DNA from 3 places in the Sporosarcina sp. FSL K6-2383 genome. Region 1 is predicted to be linked to each of the others. Evidence: riboswitches for the same ligand, from Rfam matches in the RefSeq annotation. Region 1 holds a riboswitch; each other region holds the start of a gene.
The links. Region 1 has a riboswitch for cobalamin ahead of metE (5-methyltetrahydropteroyltriglutamate--homocysteine S-methyltransferase). Riboswitches for the same ligand answer to the same signal wherever they lie in the genome.
Positions count from the first base shown of each region.

Region 1 (4,779 bases):
GTTCCCTTAGTTTCTTCCCAAACAGTTTCATCATATGGATTATCAGCAAGTAATGTTAAGTCGTAACTTGCAGTCACCCACGTCGGAGACCAATAATACCCTATCCATGGTTCACCTTCTTTGTAAGCACCTACTAGTGATGCCACAATTGCAGAATCTGATCCTGGTGCCAAATAATTATACTGCTCATCCAAGCCGTACGTTTGCAACTTCGTTTCTAGATGTTCACTAACCGTCCAACTAGAGGGAGCACCAATAATACGTCCTTTACTTTTATCTTCTGGATCTTGGAAAATTTCGGGATACTTCGCTAAATCTTCAACCGTTTTTAAATCCGGTGCGATTGGCTCAATCCCTCTTTCTGCATCCCCTTCAATGACATATGTCGGTACGTATAACCCCTGTGAATTGTCGGCGAAGTTAGTAGAGACATTAACAATATTTCCTTTTTCAATTGCTGCCTCATAAACTTCTTTGATATTATCTGTCCATAATTCCATATAGACATTAATATCCCCTTTCTCCAATGACTGAACTGTTGCAGCCGTCGTACCACTTGTTACTTCTGTGTCATAACCATAGCCTTCCTCAACAATGAGTTGGGCAATACTATTGTGGACACGAATGCTATCCCAACCGGCATCAGCAAATTGGATTACTTTAATACTGTCTTTACTTGTCTCCCCACTACACGCGGAAAGAATTAAAAGCATACAAATTGAGAGAAAGATCGTAATTTTTTTCATTAGAAATTGTTACCCCTTTTCATCTTTTTTAAATTAGACGTTATAAACATACTTCCCCCTAACTGTTTGGTTTATCGTGGCTCCTATTCCCCCAAAACTGAATAGGGAAACCTCAAAAAAATCTATCTGTCTAATTTATAGTTTTTAATAATACAGGAGTTTCCAAGTCATTGCAAACCCACATCGGCAATTTGCTGGCAATAATACAGTTAAAATCATTATAAAAATAGTTAAATTTACGAGTGAATCATTTAATATATTTATACAAAAAGGGAAACATAGATATAAATTTATTGTAGAATCATACCTGCCAACTTGCCACCTAACTTGTTGATACCTTGATTGTTTTTCATACATTCGGAACATTTGACAATCCTTTGTATTCAGTTTGACAGAACAGTAGATACGTGATAACTTTGAATACATCGACAATTCCATAGTAAAGCAATAGAAATAGGTGGTCTGATAACACATGCTTTTGTCAGATCTTAAAAGTGAAGCCGGTGAAACCATAATCCGGCGCGGTCCCGCCACTGTAACAGTAAATTTGCTGAAGCCAGATAACTGCCTTTTTTGCGACGCTCTACCCTACGGTCGATAGGGAGTGTTAGGATGACAACGCATCTCTATTTATATTCTGCGTAAACATTTCTAACCTTCGTTAGAAGTGTTTTTTTGTTTCCTTATTTAAACACTTCGTTACTTCACAAAAAGAGGAGACGAAACGATTTGTCAATTGTCAGTAGTACGGTTGGATACCCCTATATCGGGGGCAATAGAGAATGGAAAAAAGCACTCGAAGCCTTTTGGGCTGGGAAATTGGAGGAAGGTCTATTCCTCGAGGAAATTGAAAAACTTCGTCTAGAACGTCTTCAAAAACAAAAAGACGCAGGAATCGACCTTATTGCTGTCGGTGATTTCACTTTGTACGATAGGATGCTCGATACGGCTGTCATGTTTGGTATGATTCCTGAACGCTTTAACTGGTCTGGCGGTGATGTATCGCTTGCAACGTATTTCTCCATTGCACGTGGTAATGATGGGGCTGTTGCCTCAGAAATGACTAAATGGTTTAATGCGAACTACCATTATATCGTTCCTGAATATAGCAAGAAAAAACTAGTATTAACAGAGAACAAACCCCTTACTGCCTATCTGGAGGCGAAAGAAAAATTAGACATTGACGGTAAACCTGTCTTAATCGGACCGTATACGTTTTTAAAGCTATCAAAAGGCTATGCGAAAAAAGATATTCCAGCGTTCATTTTGCAATTAGTTCCTCTATATAGCCGAATTTTGAACGAATTAGCAGAGGCAGGAGCGCAATGGATTCAGCTTGAAGAACCTATTCTTTCCACATCTCTAACGAAAGAAGATATTCAAACAGTTACTGAAATTTACAAACAACTAAGCGTCGAAGCTCCAAATGCCAACATTCTATTACAAACATATTTTGAGGCCATTGAGCATTATGAAGAGGTTGTTGCCCTTCCTGTTGCAGGGATTGGCCTTGACTTTGCACAAGGTGCTGAGAAAAACCTTGAACATTTGCAAGCACACGGATTCCCGGCGGATAAAGTACTTGCGGCTGGTTTAATCGATGGACGCAATATCTGGCGTGCTGATTTGCGGGAAAAAGTAGCATTACTCGATACATTAACACAACTTGTGCCAGTGGATCGCATTTGGGTACAGTCTTCAAGCAGTCTACTTCACGTTCCCGTCACGGTACAATCTGAGGTAAAGCTAGACGCAACGATTAAAGCTGCGCTCGCTTTTGCAGATGAAAAACTTGTGGAGGTCACAACACTAGCAAAAGGCGTACGTGAAGGTAAGCAAGCTATTACTGATGCAGTGGTAGAAAGTATAACTGCCCGTCAAAATCTTGCGGACTTGCCTGCAAGAAATCACCCTGATTTGTTGGCATCCGTACAAAACATCGGAGAACAAGATAGTAAACGAAATTCTCCATTTAAGGAACGTCGCGACAAACAACGAGAAACATTCAATTTGCCTCTGCTACCGACAACCACAATTGGTAGCTTCCCGCAAACACCAGAAGTTCGTCGCGCACGGACAAAATGGCGTAAAGGTGAATCAACAGATGCACAATATCGCGATTTCGTACGTGATGAAATCAAACAGTGGATTGATATTCAAGAGGATATTGGACTGGATGTCTTCGTTCACGGTGAATTCGAACGGACAGATATGGTTGAGTATTTCGGAGAGAAATTGGGCGGCTTTGTCTTCACTGAAAAGGCTTGGGTCGTTTCCTATGGCTCTCGCTGTGTTAAACCACCAGTTATTTACGGTGATGTGACATTCATCGATCCGATGACAGTGGAGGAATCAGTCTATGCTCAATCCTTGACGGACAAACCGATGAAGGGAATGCTGACAGGGCCTGTCACTATTTTGAATTGGTCATTTGTACGCGACGATATTTCACGGAAAGACGTCACGTATCAGATTGCGCTTGCATTGCGTAAAGAGGTTGAAGCACTGGAGGCTGCCGGTATCCACATCATTCAAGTCGACGAACCTGCTCTGCGTGAAGGCTTGCCACTTAAAAAATCGGAGTGGAGTGACTATCTAGAATGGGCTATCAACGCATTCAGACTAGCAACAGCGTCCGTACAAGATACAACGCAAATTCATACGCATATGTGCTACTGTGAATTCAATGACTTCATCGACTCCATCAGCGGACTTGATGCAGACGTTATTTCTATTGAAACATCACGAAGCCACGGTGATCTCGTTTCCGCCTTCAACGACTTCTCATACGATAAAGGCATCGGTCTTGGCGTCTATGATATCCATAGTCCACGAGTTCCTGAAGTCCAAGAAATGGTCGACGTCATCGAACAAGGACTCGGCGTACTGGAACCAAGTCAATTCTGGATTAACCCAGACTGTGGCCTGAAAACAAGGAAGTATGAAGAAACAATTGCCGCGTTGAAAAACATGGTCCTTGCGACGAATAAAATGCGCGAACGCTATGCTGTTTTACAGAAGTAATTGGTGAATCGCGTGTAATTCTGCAAAATCGCTTGTCTTTTCATAAACTCACACAGAAAAGCCAGCTTTCCCCCATTTCAAACTTGAAATGGAAGGATAGCTGGCTTTTTAGCTAATTATCACTTATTCGCCTTATGCACCTTCAATAACTTGCCCTTCACCGTCGTCGTTCGCATTGCATCTAACACGAGCTTGCCCTTGCCATTTAAAATATCAACATACGTCTCCGTATCCTGGATTTTAATAATACCAATATCTTCGCCCGTTACACCCGGGATATTAGTAATCGTACCGACAAAGTCAAATGCCCGCAGTTTTTTCTTTTTACCGCCATTAAAGTACAACTTCATAATATCTTTACTCACAAGTTCACTTTTATCTCTTTTCAGCTTAGGCAATTGCTCCATTTTTTCAATGAATGCATCCTTGGCAGCCTCAACAGCTTGCTTAGATGGCGCATTTCGTTGCGAAATCTCAAAGCCGATATAAGCTTCAATGTCCGCTAAGAATTTATCTTCATGAGGTGTAACAAAGGAAATTGCCTTCCCTCTTTTACCAGCTCGTCCTGTTCTCCCAACGCGGTGGACATAACTTTCATTCTCCAATGGAATATCATAGTTAATGACATGTGTAATACTATCAATATCAATCCCGCGTGCGGCAACATCTGTCGCAATCAAATACCGGAATTCTCCACGCTTAAATGCATCCATCACCGCAAAACGATCTTCCTGCATCATGCCACCATGCAGTTTATCGCATGTGTAAAAGAACTTCTCAAGTTGTTCAGTAACCCCATCTACTTGATCCTTCGTTCGGCAAAAGATGATACAGCTATCTGGATTTTCAACAACCGTCACATCACGCAACAAATCAAACTTCTGCTGCTCTCTAACAATAATTACCGAATGGTCAATTTGGTCTGTTAATGTAACCGTCGACGCAATCTCAATTTTTTTCGGATTGTCCATATATTTACTACTTAACGCCGCTATCTTCTCGGGAAGTG
Region 1 covers NZ_CP152017.1:2,993,676-2,998,454, forward strand. The annotation lists gene MKZ10_RS14970 (ABC transporter substrate-binding protein) at 1-746, opposite strand, end outside; cobalamin riboswitch at 1,185-1,333, shown strand; gene metE (5-methyltetrahydropteroyltriglutamate--homocysteine S-methyltransferase) at 1,476-3,770, shown strand; gene MKZ10_RS14980 (DEAD/DEAH box helicase) at 3,890-4,779, opposite strand, start outside.

Region 2 (4,779 bases), 1.5 Mb from region 1:
AAGGAAAAGCGTTGGATATGCTGCAAGCAGGACCTATTCAACGTTTTAATGTGAAAATTACAGGGACGTCAAACTACGCAGATATTCAAGACGCGGACATGGTTATCATTACTGCGGGGATCGCACGGAAACCTGGAATGAGTAGAGATGACCTAGTGACGACGAATGCAAAAATTATGCGTGCTGTATCGGAGCAAGTGAAAAAATATGCACCAGATAGCACAATTCTCATTTTAAGTAATCCAGTAGATGCCATGACTTATGTGTGCTATAAAACGACTGGATTCCCTAAAAATCGGGTGATCGGTCAATCAGGTGTATTGGATACGGCACGTTTCAATACTTTTGTTGCTGAAGAGTTAAATATTTCAGTGGAAGACATTTCGGGGTTTGTTTTAGGGGGGCACGGGGATGATATGGTGCCACTCGTTAGATATTCTTATGCTGGCGGTATACCTTTAGAGAAACTTATACCCCAGGATCGTCTTGATGCAATTGTGGAGCGCACAAGAAAAGGTGGAGGAGAAATTGTTTCCTTACTTGGCAATGGAAGTGCTTACTATGCACCGGCCGCTTCACTCGTCGAAATGGCAGAAGCCATTATTAAGGATAAAAAGAGGATATTGCCCTCGATTGCTTATTTGGAGGGTGAATACGGCTACAATGGGCTATATTTAGGCGTTCCTACTGTGATTGGTGGCAATGGTATCGAAAGTATCATTGAGCTTCCGTTGACAAATGAAGAGCAGACAGCGCTGGATAAGTCGGCAGAGGCAGTTCGTTCAGTCATTGACATTTGCAATCGTTAAAAATAGGGTGAGCAGCTACTATGTGTAGTTGCTCACCTTTTTTATCTTCATTCAGCAGAAGACCCCTGCTGAATGAAGATAAAGCCTCCGGCGGATGTCACAGATTTTGAAGGGAGTAAGAAGGTAACCTAAGTTCGCTGCGTCCTGCGGCAACGGTTCCATGACCAGCCTCGTGCTGGCCCCAATATCAATTCAAAATCCGGACGCAATCACGCCGAGGCGTGATTGATTAAAATGAAATCGCCGTATTTAAAAAGTATGGGGAATTCGTATGTGCATGGATAGAGCCTGTCATCTTCAGACCGCTATTCCAAGCGCTTACATGCAGGACTAGTAATTCAGCCGCTTGAATTGTATTTGGTACGTACAGGTTGAGTGAAATACATTGATCGATATGGCGTTGACGGGCTGCATTTTGCTTCAAAGTCCATTGTTGGTCGATGAAGTATCCTGATTTATAAAACCAACGTGTTTCTGGGCTTAAATCTGGAGCAATGATTGGAATGCTACTGTCTAGTTGTTCATCTAGATAGCACTTTTGAATAATAGGCTCAATTCCGATGGTACTAGCCGCTAGGGTCGCTGTCGATGAAAGGGATGCTATTGCCGTCATAGAGGCGTTCCGTATACCGTTTAACGCAACATTGGCACGAAGTCTCTGCCATGACTTTGAAAGGTATCCCCTATCTTCAAAATATGCTCCGTTATACCAATCTGATTCTTTGAATAAAGGATAAGCCCCTTTTTCTTTCGCGAGCTCCATCGAAGCGGAAATCGTTAAATAGGCGATATTCTCGTATAATTCATCGGCAAACTCTACTGCTTCCACAGACTCCCAACGAATTTTATTTAAGGCAAGCAAGTGATGCCAGCCTGTTGTACCTAGCAGTAGACCACGATTGTGTACGTCTTTTGGCATTGACTGTGCGTTTAAATCAATGGCATTGTCGAGCATGCGCACCTGAATCGTAATGAGACGCTCCAATACACCAGCAGGAACTGCACGTCCAAGGTTGATGGACGAGTGGATACTTTGATTTGGATGTAAGGCATCGTTTACTGCTGCATATTTGTTCGTCTTTTTTCGATTGATCTCATCTTTATAAACTAGATGGGGAAAGCCAGTTGTTAGTTGGCTATGCATGATCTGCTTCATAAGGTCGATAGCGAAAATGGTCTTTTTGCTAAGTTTCGGATGCTGCACACATGCCATGTATTTTTCACGAAATGAGCCTGCCCCCTTCTTTTCATCATAAAAATCCTCAAGGGAATAGCCCATGACAGCCTGCACCTCATGTGGGTCAAATAAATGCCAATTGCCACGTGATTCAACTTGTTCCATAAATAAGTCAGGGATATAGACAACTTTGTCGTCGATCGTACTGTCAAGGAACTTAGTAATATCTATGTGGTAGACAGCTAGGTAGCTGGTAAACGTTGTTGGCTTGTTATTATTTTGTTTTTGAAGTTTTCCAGCGTTCAGCAAGGTTGGCAATTCGACGGTCATATATAAATGACTCATTGCCCAGTAGGCTTCCGCTATTTTTTTAAGCCGTTTTTCTGTTTCATTTTGCATAAGGATCATTGCGATGATGAGCCATCGTTCCTGGGGTAGTTCAACAGGTTCATTGTCAGCATCCCTCGTAATATAGTTACTCATCATCATTTGCAAGGCGCTATACGTGAATAATTTGTCTCTTTCTGGGGTGATTAGGTTCCCGATAAGCCGAAGTTCTTCTTGTGAATAGCGTTCAACTAAAATCGGGTCGTACAAACCAAGTGTCACTAATCGAGTAGTATGTGCCGCGAAATCTGTGTAGATGTTCGAGTGACGCTGCTTGGCATAGAGGTCATGAAGATGAATTCGTGCTGCGATAAAGGTCCAGTGTGGTTCGTGCTCATTTAATTGGCTGAGCGAGTGTGAAATCATTGACTGTGACCAGTCTACGTAGCTACCGTTAGGGAATTTTTTGATCCATAATGTACTTGCTTCCAATAAAGAGGCTACTGCCTTCGTACCAAAATCCAAGGATAATTTAGTTAATAAATCGAGATGTTTTGTTTGCATAGACATTATTTGTCTCCTTCCATGATTTATGTTTGGAATCAAGCTGATCTCGCTTTTCAAAACAAAAAAGCGATAGTTCTACCTTTTCGGTAGAGCCATCGCTCATGGATTATTCGTTGGAAACAGAATAGGACCGCACACATCATTTGATTTAGTCGTATAACGACGGATTGATGGTAGGAACCTGCTCGCTTCCACCTCTCAACCCCCGAAGAAAGTGTCGCATAACGATGGAGGGCAGGTCTTCTGGCTCGCGCTTCATTCTTCCAGCCAGCCTTCCCATGGATTTACTCCACAGTGGCTTTTTTGGCGGTCGTCAGCGCTTACAGTTGCGGGGACAGCTCCGGATTTTCCCGGATTCCCTTTTAAACCGATATCGGTACCCATTCATCGTTCAAAAGTATATAGTGTGTACAATTTACTAACTTAACACTAGCATGTAGTGGGCAAAACGTAAAGCAAGAAGGCGATATTTTGCGTGGCGGTCATAACCTCATGTGAGACGGTCATAAAGTGGCTCGTGGCGGTCATAAACAACTTCAAGACGGTCATAACGTGGCTTATGCCGGTCATAACGTCAAAACGCCGTGCAAAAACCGCATCTCTCGCTTGCGGAGAGGTGCGGTTTCGCATTCATCATTCTTCCATTAACCCTGACTCAATAAGGAACTGCTGTGCAACTTTCTCCACCATCATTCCCTCATTATCCACTTTAGCATTCATCTTCTGCATTGCTTCTTCGTCAATCATGTCTGCCAGTTGCTCGAGTACTTCTTCAATCTCAGGGTACTCCACTAATGTTTCTTTTCGTACAAGGGGCAGTGCATGGTAAGGCGGAAAGTAGGATTTATCATCCTCTAGCACACGTAAGTCGTAATCTTGTAACTGACCGTCTGTCGTGTACGAGTTAATGACGTCTACTTCATGAGCGCCGATGGAACGATACATGATGCCGTGATCCATTCCTTTGACGTCTTTGAATTTCAATCCATATTCTTCCTGGAATCCAGGCAAGCCATCTGGACGGTCGATAAATTCAAAGACAGCACCGAGTATAAAGTCTTCCGAGACATTAGCGAAGTCACTGAATGTCTTGACGCCAAGTTCCTCGGCTCTTGATTCATCTAACGCTAATGTGTACGTATTATTGAAGCCGAATGTGTCGAAGGCGATAATGCCATCTTCATTGACTAGTCGTTTGGTAGTCGCCAGTGTCTCCTCGGCTGTGCCTGGGTCTTCGTGATAATAGTTAACGACAATCGTTCCCGTGTAATCGGGTACGACATCGATTAGGCCGTTCAGCATAGCGTTCCAAACGACGTTGGAGCCGCCGAGATTTTCTTTGTAAACGACTTCGATATCTGTTTTATTTTCAATCAATTGCCCCATGACATGTGACAAAATGATACTTTCTGTATTATTCCGAGAGCCTAGTGTTAGTGAATCTTTTTCGATGAAAATACAGCCTGACAGCATACTTGCAATAAGGCCTACCAACATCAATACAATAAATTTATTTTTCATACTTACTTCAATCCTTCCGGCGTCGTCCATTTTTCAAACGCACCGAAGAGTGTTTCTAGTACAATTGCAAGAAGTGCTGCTGGAATTGCACCAAGTAAAATCAAACCATCAATGCCGCGCGTAATTCCAAGGAAAATGAAATCTCCGAGTCCGCCTGCACCGATAAATGCAGCAAGCGTTGCTGTACCTACGTTAATGACAGCTGCAGTTCGAATGCCGGCCATGATAACTGGAAGCGCAAGTGGCAGTTCCACTTTGAATAGAATTTGCATACTTGTCATACCCATCCCTTTTGCCGCTTCGGTTGTCGCTTTATCAACGTCTTTAATGCCGGCATACGTGTTGCGGATAATCGGTAACAAGGAATATAGGAATAGG
Region 2 covers NZ_CP152017.1:789,327-794,105, forward strand. The annotation lists gene mdh (malate dehydrogenase) at 1-809, shown strand, start outside; gene MKZ10_RS04205 (ribonucleotide reductase N-terminal alpha domain-containing protein) at 1,039-2,883, opposite strand; cobalamin riboswitch at 3,096-3,279, opposite strand; gene MKZ10_RS04210 (glycine betaine ABC transporter substrate-binding protein) at 3,514-4,401, opposite strand; gene MKZ10_RS04215 (ABC transporter permease) at 4,404-4,779, opposite strand, start outside.
Region 2: it holds a riboswitch for cobalamin, as region 1 does, so the genes downstream of both, MKZ10_RS04205 (ribonucleotide reductase N-terminal alpha domain-containing protein) here and metE (5-methyltetrahydropteroyltriglutamate--homocysteine S-methyltransferase) in region 1, are expected to answer to the same signal.

Region 3 (4,779 bases), 1.6 Mb from region 1:
CGATTCTTGAACAGTTAGATACATCCGGGACATCTATTGAATCCGTTGATATTGCAGGTCCTGGATTCATGAATATTAAATTGGCAACGGATTACTTAGGGGATATCGTTAAGACAGTTCTTGAGCAAAGTGAAAATTATGGTCGTTCAACTTCTGGGGCAAATGAAAAAATTCAAGTCGAGTTTGTTTCAGCTAACCCGACTGGCGATCTTCATTTAGGGCACGCACGTGGTGCATCACTTGGCGATTCCTTGAGTAATGTCCTTGATTTTGCTGGTTATGATGTCGCGCGTGAATACTATATTAACGACGCCGGCAATCAAATCAATAACCTTGCTTACTCAATTGAAGCACGTTATTTCCAAGCGCTTGGTTTGGACACAAAAATGCCAGAAGACGGCTACCATGGAAAAGACATTATTGGAATTGGAGAAGAGCTTGCGAAAGAATTCGGTGATAAATTCGTCAATGTTTCTGAACAAGAACGTTTTGACTATTTCCGTAAGCACGGACTTGATTTTGAATTGGCAAAACTGAAGAAAGACTTGGCTGATTTCCGCGTATCATTCGATGTTTGGTTCTCAGAAACATCATTATATGAAAATGGTAAAATCGATGTAGCACTCGACAAGCTACGTGCAAACGGTCACGTTTTTGAAGAAGATGGCGCAACATGGTTCCGCTCTACGACATTCGGGGACGATAAAGATCGTGTACTTATTAAAAACGACGGCACATACACGTATTTATTGCCGGATATCGCCTATCATGAAGATAAATTATTCCGTGGCTTCGATAAGCTGATTAACATTTGGGGTGCCGATCACCACGGCTATATTCCTCGTATGAAAGCCGCAATTGAAGCACTTGGCTATGACCGTGATACGTTGGAAGTAAACGTAGCACAAATGGTGCAGTTATATAAAGATGGCGAAAAGTTCAAAATGAGTAAGCGTACAGGGAAAGCAGTTACTTTACGAGAACTTGTGGAAGATGTTGGTCTTGATGCAGTTCGTTATTTCTTCGCCATGCGTTCAGGCGATTCGCAAATGGATTTCGACCTGGACTTAGCCATTTCTCAATCCAATGAAAACCCGGTGTATTATGCACAATATGCACATGCACGAATCTCTTCGATTTTGCGACAAGCCAATGAAACAGGACTTTCTGCGTCTGTGGATAATGTTTCTTTATTGCAAGCTGAAAAAGAATTGGAATTACTAAAGAAAATTGGAGATTTCCCGAAAGTGGTCAGTGACGCTGCAAGAATGCGTATACCACATCGCCTCGCAACGTATATCCAAGAATTGGCTGCAACATTCCATAGTTTCTACAATGCAGAAAAAGTATTGGACCTCGAGAATCGCGACTTGTCAGAAGCAAGACTTGCACTTATTACGGCAACACGCACGACCATTGCAAATGCATTGAAACTGATTGGTGTTTCTGCACCGGAGAAAATGTAATCCGTTTAAGCGCCAGACTAAGATGAATTCATCTTGGTGTGGCGCTTTTAGTTAGGGAAAAGGTCACAGTTTGCAAGCAAACACTAAACGAGTGCAAGCGAATGCAGATTGAATGCAAGCAAAAAAAATACCCACTCCACATCCTGTGTCCAGTCACTGGCACATTCAATGGAGTAAAAATGGCTTATCCACACGAGGTTCAGTAATCGTAAAATCTACACCCCTCTCGACACCACGAAAACTTGTAGTATACTAAAAGATGTACAAAATTACATAGCTAAACATAAAGGTGCCTCGCCATCAAAGACGAGGTTAAAAGGGAAGTCGGTTCAATGCCGACGCGGTCCCGCCACTGTATGTGTGAGTACATTGCGAAGCGATGTGAACACGAGCCAGGAGACCTGCCTTTATGAACAACCCGATAGCCTACGCGGATAGGTTTGGTGGAAATCGGTGCATCTATGCGACCGCATTTTTACTAAACAATCCTCCGTACTCATACGGGGGATTTTTATTTAGAACAGTACTGGAGGGAAACACTATGAAAAAAATATGGCGATTATGGCTGACGTCAATACTAGCAGTGTTTTTACTCGCTGCATGTGGGACAACTGCAACAGATGATAAGCCGGAAGTAAATGCAACAGCACAAGAAGACGTTGTTGAAGCAGCATTTCCAGTAACATTAACGGATGCAGTAGGCAATGAAATACTATTTGAAAAAGCACCTGCAACAATCGTTTCTATGACTCCAAGCAATACGGAAATACTATTTGCACTTGGACTTGCAACTGAAATTATTGGTGTCAATGATTATGATGATTACCCAGAAGAAGCATTGGCCAAAGAGAAAATCGGTAGTATGCAATTTGACGTTGAAAAAATCATTGCCATGGACCCGGAAATTGTTTTTGCACATGAGTCGGGGCTAGGTGCAGGCGAAAATGGTCTACAACAACTCCGTGATGCAGGCGTATCTGTATTCGTTGTGAAAAATGCACTGGACTTCGAAGAAACATACGGGACGATTGTAACAATCGGACAAGCAACAGGTAAAACAGCAGAAGCTGAAAAAATTGTTGCTGACATGAAAGTGAAAGTTGAAGAAGTGACAGCTAAACTAGCGTCAGTCGACAATGAAAAAACAGTCTTTGTTGAAACAACCCCAGCTCCAGAAATTTATACACCAGGTAACAATACGTTTATGAATCAAATCCTTGAAATGGTGGGAGCAGAAAATATTGCCGCAGACCAAGAAGATTGGTTCATAATGGATCCGGAAGAAATCGTTAACCGCAATCCTGATGTCATCGTTGTGATGTATGACTATATCGATACAGCTGTCGAAGATGTTTATAAACGTGATGGCTTTGATTCCATTACGGCTATCAAAAACCAAGCAGTTGTTCAAGTGAATGAAAACAAGACAAGTCGCACAGGCCCACGTCTTGCAGAAGGCTTGGAAGAAATAGCAAAAGCCATCTATCCAGAGGCGTTTGATGAATAAATCTAGTGTCGCCTACATCGTATCCATCGCCACGCTCCTGGCGGTGGTCTGGCTCGGTGTATCAATCGGTTCTGTGAATATACCGATTAGTACGTTATGGAGTTCGGGAGTGGATGAGAAGGCTACAAACATCCTATGGAAGATTCGTATGCCGCGCGTCGTATTGGCAGGACTTGTCGGTGCGTCGCTGGCGATTGCAGGAGCTGCTTTTCAAGGGCTACTCAAAAATCCGCTCGCTGATCCATACACCCTCGGAGTGTCATCCGGCGCCTCTGTCGGCGCTGTGATGACGCTTTTTTTCGGTATTTCCATTCCGGTTTTGGGCACTTATACGCTACCCATTTTTAGTATGGTTGGTGCGGCACTGACAATGTTCCTTGTATTGGGCTTTGCTCGTCTTGTCGACCATTCGATGACGATGGAAACCATTATTCTGACAGGTATTATCTTCGGTTCATTTTTAGGCTCAGTACTATCGCTGATGATTGCGCTGACAGGGGAAGAACTGCGCCAAATTATCGGCTGGTTGCTTGGCAGCGTGTCCATGCGCGGCTGGAATTATGTCACGATGATCTTGCCGTTTGTTATTATTGGCTCCATGATGTTGTGGCTATGTCGCCGTGAATTAAATGCTATGCTGTTTGGCGAAGAACGTGCGCATCATTTAGGCGTCAATGTCAGACGTCGGAAGTTTATGATTTTAATCGGCGGATCTATTTTGACCGGTGCGGCAGTCGCTGTCTCTGGTACAATTGGCTTTGTAGGACTTGTTGTCCCGCATATGACACGTCTCCTATGGGGGGCAGATCACCGTCATTTATTAACATTATCGTTTTTGAACGGTGCATCATTACTTATTATTTGTGATCTGATCGCACGGACGATTATTTCGCCAACGGAATTACCAGTTGGTGTCATTACGGCATTTATCGGTGCGCCGGTATTTGCATTGATATTTTATAAACAACGCAGGAGAGGGGCTATGTGACATGCTGCAAGTGGATAACTTAACAGGTGGCTACGGCAAGGACCCTATCGTAAAGTCTGTCACATTTTCGGTTAAGAAAGGTGAGGTCTTAGGTATTTTAGGACCGAATGGTAGTGGGAAATCAACGCTGTTAAAGCTGATTTCGGGTATTCTTCCGAAGCAGGAGGGTTCTGTTGTCATTGACGGTCAACAGGCGTCCGATTATTCACAAAAGGAATTTGCTAGAAAGGTAGCTGTTTTACCACAGCTCCATGCCCATGCCTTTTCGCATTCCGTCCATGAAACTGTCTCGCTCGGCAGGTATCCACACCAGTCTGGACTTTTTTCGTCTTGGTCCACGGACGATGAGCGGGCTGTCGATGAAGCGATGCAGCATATGACCATTACGCGCTACATGCATACGTCTATCGAATTATTATCAGGCGGGGAACAGCAACGTGTTTTCGTAGCTCAAGCGCTTGCCCAGGAAGCACCGGTTTTATTGTTAGATGAACCGACGAATCATCTCGACATTGCTCATCAGCAACAATTATTGGATATCATTCGCAGACAAGCTGTTGAAAAAGGGCTCACCGTCGTGTCAGTATTCCACGACATTAATTTAGCGTCGCTGTATTGCGACCGCTTGTTGTTGATGGATAAAGGGCAAATTGCCGCCATTGGAACACCGCAGGACGTAGTGAAGGAATATGCAATTGAGCAAGTCTATCAAGCACGAGTGAAGACGCAAGCGCATCCAGAGCTACCGAAGCCGCAAATTACTCTTCTTCCCGATACGAAAGATGAGGTAATTCCATTTACTGTCACACTCGATGATT
Region 3 covers NZ_CP152017.1:926,771-931,549, forward strand. The annotation lists gene argS (arginine--tRNA ligase) at 1-1,466, shown strand, start outside; cobalamin riboswitch at 1,737-1,890, shown strand; gene MKZ10_RS04855 (ABC transporter substrate-binding protein) at 2,008-2,973, shown strand; gene MKZ10_RS04860 (iron ABC transporter permease) at 2,966-3,961, shown strand; gene MKZ10_RS04865 (adenosylcobinamide amidohydrolase) at 3,963-4,779, shown strand, end outside.
Region 3: it holds a riboswitch for cobalamin, as region 1 does, so the genes downstream of both, MKZ10_RS04855 (ABC transporter substrate-binding protein) here and metE (5-methyltetrahydropteroyltriglutamate--homocysteine S-methyltransferase) in region 1, are expected to answer to the same signal.